2 regions of the Lysinibacillus sp. IITD104 genome follow, and region 2 is predicted to be linked to the other one. Evidence: predicted binding sites of a transcription regulator. Region 2 holds the regulator's gene; the other holds the start of a gene.
What was found. Region 2 encodes CtsR, which represses protease genes until heat stress. Its sites were predicted from a motif close to ATGGTCAATAAAGGTCAAACA; they were not measured.
Positions count from the first base shown of each region.

Region 1: a site for CtsR is predicted at 1,492-1,512, ahead of clpP (ATP-dependent Clp endopeptidase proteolytic subunit ClpP). Genes of this name have one in related genera too.

Region 1 is NZ_JBAHYH020000001.1:919,196-922,619, reverse strand. Features, by position in the region: gene V1L66_RS04795 (basic amino acid ABC transporter substrate-binding protein) at 1-718, opposite strand, end outside; tRNA gene V1L66_RS04790 (tRNA-Arg) at 1,216-1,290, opposite strand; gene clpP (ATP-dependent Clp endopeptidase proteolytic subunit ClpP) at 1,599-2,189, shown strand; gene V1L66_RS04780 (HPr family phosphocarrier protein) at 2,244-2,501, opposite strand; gene whiA (DNA-binding protein WhiA) at 2,614-3,424, opposite strand, start outside.
Region 2 is NZ_JBAHYH020000001.1:155,067-158,490, forward strand. Features, by position in the region: gene V1L66_RS00745 (class I SAM-dependent methyltransferase) at 1-276, opposite strand, end outside; gene V1L66_RS00750 (DUF4870 domain-containing protein) at 401-706, shown strand; gene V1L66_RS00755 (CtsR family transcriptional regulator) at 973-1,443, shown strand; gene V1L66_RS00760 (UvrB/UvrC motif-containing protein) at 1,457-1,999, shown strand; gene V1L66_RS00765 (protein arginine kinase) at 1,996-3,105, shown strand; gene V1L66_RS00770 (ATP-dependent Clp protease ATP-binding subunit) at 3,095-3,424, shown strand, end outside.

The DNA of each region.
Region 1 (3,424 bases), 760 kb from region 2:
GTAATTCTTTATTGCCTTTTTGAACCATGAAGCCATAGTATTCTTTTTCGAATGCGTCATCTTCAATTACTTTAAGTTTTTGATCTGGATGAGCCTTAATATATTCATAAACGACTGCGTTATCTCCGATAGCTGCATCAACATTACCATTTAGCATCTCTTGAATAGCGATTGGCTGACTTTCAAAAGCCATAATATTTGTACTTGCTTCCCCTTGAAGCTTTTTCGCCGCCATATGACCAGTAGCATTGATTTGTACTGATACTTTTTTATCTTTTAATTCATCAAGAGATTTAATTTTTGAATCTTCTTTCACAACAATTAATAACTGAGACTCATAGTATGGTTCTGTAAAATCAAACGATTCTTTACGTTCTTCTGTAATTGTGATCCCTGAAGCACCGATATCTGTTTCACCGTTTTTAATTGTTTGGAACACTGGCTCCCATCCAATATTATTCCACTCAACCTCAAAGTCCATCTCATCTGCAATAGCTTGTAGAATATCGACATCAATCCCTACAATTTTCCCTGAATCGTCAACAGATTCAAATGGTGCAAAAGTGGCCTCAGTACCTACTTTATAGACCTTTTTGCCATCTCCACCATCTTCTGAAGAAGAGCTACCTGAAGATGCCCCATCTTTTGTACCACATCCTGCAAGCGCTAATGTTAATGCCGCAATAATCATCAGTAACATCCAACCTGTTTTTTTCATTATATTTCCCCCTAGTTCGATAATTTTCCAAATTACGTATTATTTTTCGCAATTCGGAAATGTTAGACTATTAGGTCAATTATATTAACATTATAGTATTTAGACAACAACTTTTCGCATAAAACTAAATATTTTTTCATATAAATTTATATGAAATTCATATAATTTGAAAAAACATGTATAAATAACAAGAAAATAAACCTAAAACTAATATATATACAATGAGAACCATGCCAAATTTCGATAAATTTAGGCAAAAAAAAAGAATCCCCTCAGATAGGATTCTTTTTTTTCGACTATTGCTAGTCTCACGTACAGTATGTTCACTAAAAAATAATTTGGAGTTGTTGCTTTTTTGAAGGTTTGAAAGGAATAAATAGGGGAATAATGCCAACTAGGACAGTATTCCCTATTCTTCCTCTCGATCTCCAGTAAGCAGGCTGCTAAACTACTTATTAGGAGATGAGCTATAACAGTATATCAATTAATCAGTAAAATGGCGCCCTCGGAGGGAATCGAACCCCCAGTGCAAGAACCGGAATCTTACGTGTTATCCATTACACCACGAGGGCAAAAGACACAAAAAAAAAGTACTCACTCTAGGCTTACGAAAAGCATGATGTAGATAACCCTCATTTTTGAAGCATACCTGCAAAATAGTGTTCTGTACTTTAAACCTTATAACCTTAATCATTATACAAGCCTATCCTATATAATTCAACCATAGATTGCAAAAACAATTTATTTTTTTAATTTCACTTTAGCAGGGTTAATATTTGACCTTCCCTGACTATAATGTGTATGATAAGGATACAGCTGAAAAACAAAGGAAAATTTTCAGCAAAGGTATTCGAATTTAGCTTTTTAAGGAGGATTTAACATGAATTTAATTCCTACAGTTATTGAACAAACTAGTCGTGGTGAGCGTGCATATGACATTTATTCACGTCTACTTAAAGACCGTATTATCCTTTTAGGAAGTGCCATTGATGACAATGTTGCCAACTCCATTGTCGCTCAGCTTCTTTTCCTACAAGCAGAAGATCCAGATAAAGATATCTCTCTTTACATTAATTCACCTGGCGGATCCATTACGGCTGGTATGGCAATCTATGACACAATGCAAATTATTAAACCACAGGTACAAACAATTTGTATTGGTATGGCTGCATCAATGGGTGCTTTCCTACTTGCAGCTGGAGAACCTGGTAAACGTTTTGCCTTACCAAATGCTGAAGTTATGATTCACCAACCACTAGGTGGTGCGCAAGGGCAAGCGACAGAAATTGAAATTGCTGCTAAACGTATTTTATTCTTACGTGAAAAATTAAATGGCATTTTATCTGAACGCACTGGTCAACCACTTGAAGTCATTGCAAGAGACACAGATCGTGATAACTTCATGACTGCTGAACGTGCAAAAGAATATGGCTTAATTGACCACATTATGCATCGTAGCGATAATAAATAAAAAAGAGAAGGCATCACAGAATTGCTCTGTGATGCCTTTTGTATTTATTGAATGTTAATCTTCATTTTCAATAATTGTTGCCAACGCTGTAACCGCTTGCTCAGCATCGTTACCTTCGCTGCTTAAAGTCACTTCAGTACCTTTAGCAACTGCTAAGCTCATGACACCCATAATGGATTTGGCATTTACTTTTTTCTCGTCTTTTTCTAGAAAGATATCAGCACTAAAACGATTTGCTTCCTGCACAAATAGTGCTGCTTGTCTAGCTTGTAGTCCTAATTTTAATTTAACCTGGACTCTTCTCTCAATCATTCTCAAAACTCCCCTTCACTACCGTTCATCTATTAGTTTTATCTTACCTTACTTACAGGCAAAAGAACAATAAGCGATTAGCATGACATTCATACCTGAAAAGTATGATAACTTAACCACCTATTTTTTCACCACGCCTTAATGCATCCGCAATCTCATCAATTTTTCTCAATCGATGGTTAACACCAGATTTACTAACCGTTCCACTAGATACCATTTCACCAAGCTCTTTCAATGTCACATCTTGGTATTCAACACGGAGACGAGCTATTTCACGAAGCTTCTCTGGTAGTTGATCAAGACCAATTGAATTTTCAATAAATCGAATATTCTCTACCTGCCGTAATGCTGCACCAATGGTTTTATTTAAATTGGCAGTTTCACAGTTCACAATACGGTTGACACTATTACGCATATCTCGCAAAATCCGAACATCTTCAAATTTCATCATAGCCTGATGTGCGCCAACAATATTAAGGAAATCTGAAATTTTTTCCGCTTCCTTTAAGTACGTCACAAAGCCTTTTTTACGTTCGATTGTTTTGGCATTGAGTTCAAATTCATTCATCAAATCCATTAATGCTTCACCATGCTCTTTATATAAAGAATAAACCTCTAAATGATAAGCCGATGTTTCTGGATTATTGACAGAACCGCCTGCTAAAAAGGCTCCTCTTAAATAAGCTCTTTTTTGGCCACTCTTTTGAATGAGCTTTCTTGAGATAGTATGGTTAAATTGAAAGTCGTCTGAGATGATTTCTAAATCAATTAATAGCTCACGCGCACCTTCTCTTACACGACATATATACACATTATTTTTTTTCAATCGCATTTTCTTTCGAACAAGTAATTCCACATTGTACGGATACAATTTTTTCATAATCGTATATAGTCTTCTGGCTATTGCAGCGTTTTCGGTTTGC
Region 2 (3,424 bases):
GAATGACATATTATTTGGTAGAGCGAGTAAACGCTCTTTAGCTATGCTAAGCATGGATGCAGATGGATCAATGCCAGTGAATGACCAATGTGGCCTTCCTTCTGCCAGCTGTATAATTTCATTGCCGCTCCCTGCTCCCACGATTAACATGTTAGCATTTTCTGGTAGTCTAGAGTGATAAAAAGTTTGTATTAAACGTAGCATGGCATCATAACTAGGCAATGTACGGCGAATACCCTTTTCATATTCATTTGCTAATGTGTTGTTAAATTCCAACTCTCCTCACAGCCTTTCAAAAAAATTTTAAAAAATCCTTTTAAATGTGAAACTATTGTGGGTATAGTTCCGTAAATAGTAGTACATAAAACATAGATAAAGTTCAAAGAAAGGGTTGATATATATGGAGACTAAATGGTCTAAAGTAATCATACACGCAAGTGCATTTTTTGCGCCATGGTTAGTGCCCATTATTTTCTTTTTAATTAGTTCTGATGAGGAAGTAAAGGCAATTTCTATTCAAGCATTGCTATTCCAAATTGTCATGGGTGTTTTAATTGCTATCTCTGTTGTTTTAAGCTTTGTCCTTATTGGCTTACCATTTTTAATCATTTTCGGCATTATGCTATTTGTGGTACCGATTATTGGTATCGTAAAAGCATTGTCGGATGAACCTTGGCGCTATCCAATTGTTGGTCGCTGGGTATAATTTTCATAGACGCAAGTATATGCTAGTTGCATATGCTTGCGTTTTTTCTATGACTAACTAGGGTACATTAAATGTATGAGGAAATTATTAACCGTACACAAATAATTAAAAAAGTGCTCTTTTTGTTGCCTTAAAGGGCATTTTCAAGACTTTCCACTTTTCTATGGGCGAAATCATTGCAATTTTTTTCAGGCGTTTTGTATAATATACTCAAAGAAAGTCAAAGATAGTCAAAGTCAGTGAAGCAAGCGAGGTGTATTCCTAAAATGCGTAATATATCAGACATCATAGAGGGTTACTTAAAGCAAGTACTTGAATTAGGTGGAGAAGGGCATATTGAAATTAAACGTAGTGAAATCGCTGATAAATTTCAATGTGTACCATCACAAATAAATTATGTCATTAATACAAGATTTACTGCCGAGCGGGGTTACCTTGTTGAGAGCAAACGTGGTGGTGGTGGATACATTCGAATTTTACGTGTCCGCGCGAATTCACAGATTGATTTAATCGACGATGTTCTCCGGCAAATTGAAGGTGGAGCATCTCAAACGATGGCGGAAGATTTGGTTTATCGACTCATTGATGAGCAGGTAATTTCCAAGCGAGAAGCGAAATTAATGTTAGCAGCAATTGATCGCTCCACGATCGACTTGCATCTCCCATTAAGAGATGTCATTCGATCAAAAATATTGCGAGCAATGCTGACAACAATTAAATATGAACAACAAAAATAGTGAGGTGATGGAAATGATATGCGAACATTGTAAACAACGTAATGCGACAGTTACAGTAACACAAGTTCAAAGTGGGCAAAAAGTAGAGCATCATTATTGTGACGTCTGCGCCTCACAATTCCATCCATTTCATGCAGAGTTTAAACAAGAGCCAGTATCTATTCAACAGTTATTGTCTAACTGGTTTGGCTCTCCTACATGGCAAAAGGTGGGGGAAAAACAACAGGTACAACCACAACAGCAAACATGCCCACAATGTGGATTTTCGTATAAGCAATTTTTAAAAGAAGGAAAATTCGGGTGCCCAAGCTGTTATGACACATTTGGTGATCATTTGCCAAAGCTATTTAATCGCATTCAGGCAGGTCCACAACACATTGGTAAAATGCCTGGTGCTCGCAGTAATGTGTATGTTATTAAAAAGCAAATAGAAGATATCCGCAAGCGTATGAAATCCGCCGTAGATGAAGAACAGTTTGAAGAAGCGGCGAAGCTACGGGATGAAGTCAAAGAGCTAGAGAAGCATCTACAATTTGAAGGTGGTGATGTGTCATGATGATTGAATCATTTTTAGAGCGTGCGACACCAACTTGGATGCATATCAAAGATGATTACTCAGATATCGTCATTAGTACACGGATACGCCTCGCACGAAATTTAGATGGGTACCGTTTTCCTTTAGCGTTTTCAGAGAATGAGGCCCTGCAGGTAGAACAGGCTGTTACACATGCTGTAAGTGATAGCCCAATGCTTCAAAATGATTATGCTTATTTTGCTATAAAGGATTTATCGCCTTTACAGCGTCAAATTCTTGTAGAAAAGCATTTGATTAGCCCACAACTGGCTAAAAAAGAGCAAGTGGGCTCTATACTACTTTCTGAAGATGAATCCGTGAGCATTATGGTGAATGAAGAGGATCATTTACGCATTCAATGTATGACAGCAAGTTTTCAACTTCAAAGTGCCTATGAACAAGCAAATAAGATTGATCGTATCCTAGAGAAAGTATTACCGTATGCTTTTCGAGATACTTTTGGTTATTTAACAAGTTGTCCAACGAATATTGGTACGGGTCTACGAGCGTCCGTCATGATGCATTTACCCGCTCTTACATTAACAGGGCAAATGAATCAGATTATAAACGCCATGACACGCTTAGGAATGACTGTAAGAGGTATATATGGTGAAGGAAGCGAAAATTTAGGGAATGTTTATCAAGTGTCTAACCAAATTACACTTGGAAAGACAGAGGAAGATATTTTAGCAGACATACAAAGTGTCGCTGAAAAGATTATTCAAAAAGAACGACATGCAAGAGGTAAATTAATGGAAAAGGCAGAGCTTGCGCTAGAAGATCGAGTATATCGGGCTTTAGGCACCCTTACACATGCGAGAATTTTAACAAGTGAGGAAGCCGCGACTTGCCTATCTAATGTTCGTTTAGGAGTAGATTTACAATTGATTGATGGTATACAAGCAACGACCTTAAATGAATGTGTTGTTAGTATGCAACCAGGTTTTTTACAGCACTATGCAGGTGAGGCATTACCACCTGCTGAGCGGGATCGTGTTCGAGCGGAGATGCTTCGTGAGACATTATCTCAAGAACATGCGAATAAGCCTATAAATGGGGAAAAAGGAGAGGATTTATATGATGTTTAATCGTTTTACACAACGCGCGCAAAAAGTATTACAGCTTGCTCAGGAAGAGGCTATTCGTTGGAAGCACGAATCTATCGGTACAGAGCATATTCTATTAGGGCTTATACGTGAAGGCGGCGGTATTGCTGCGAAAGCGTTAGAAGCCATTGATATTAGTCCTCAAATGATTGAAGCTGGCATTGAAGAATTAGTTGGTAAGGGCAAAGAAGATGTCGGTCCAATCGTTCATTATACGCCAAGAGCTAAGAAAGTAATTGAATTATCTGTTGATGAGTCACGTAAATTAGGTCACTCCTATATTGGCACAGAGCATTTATTA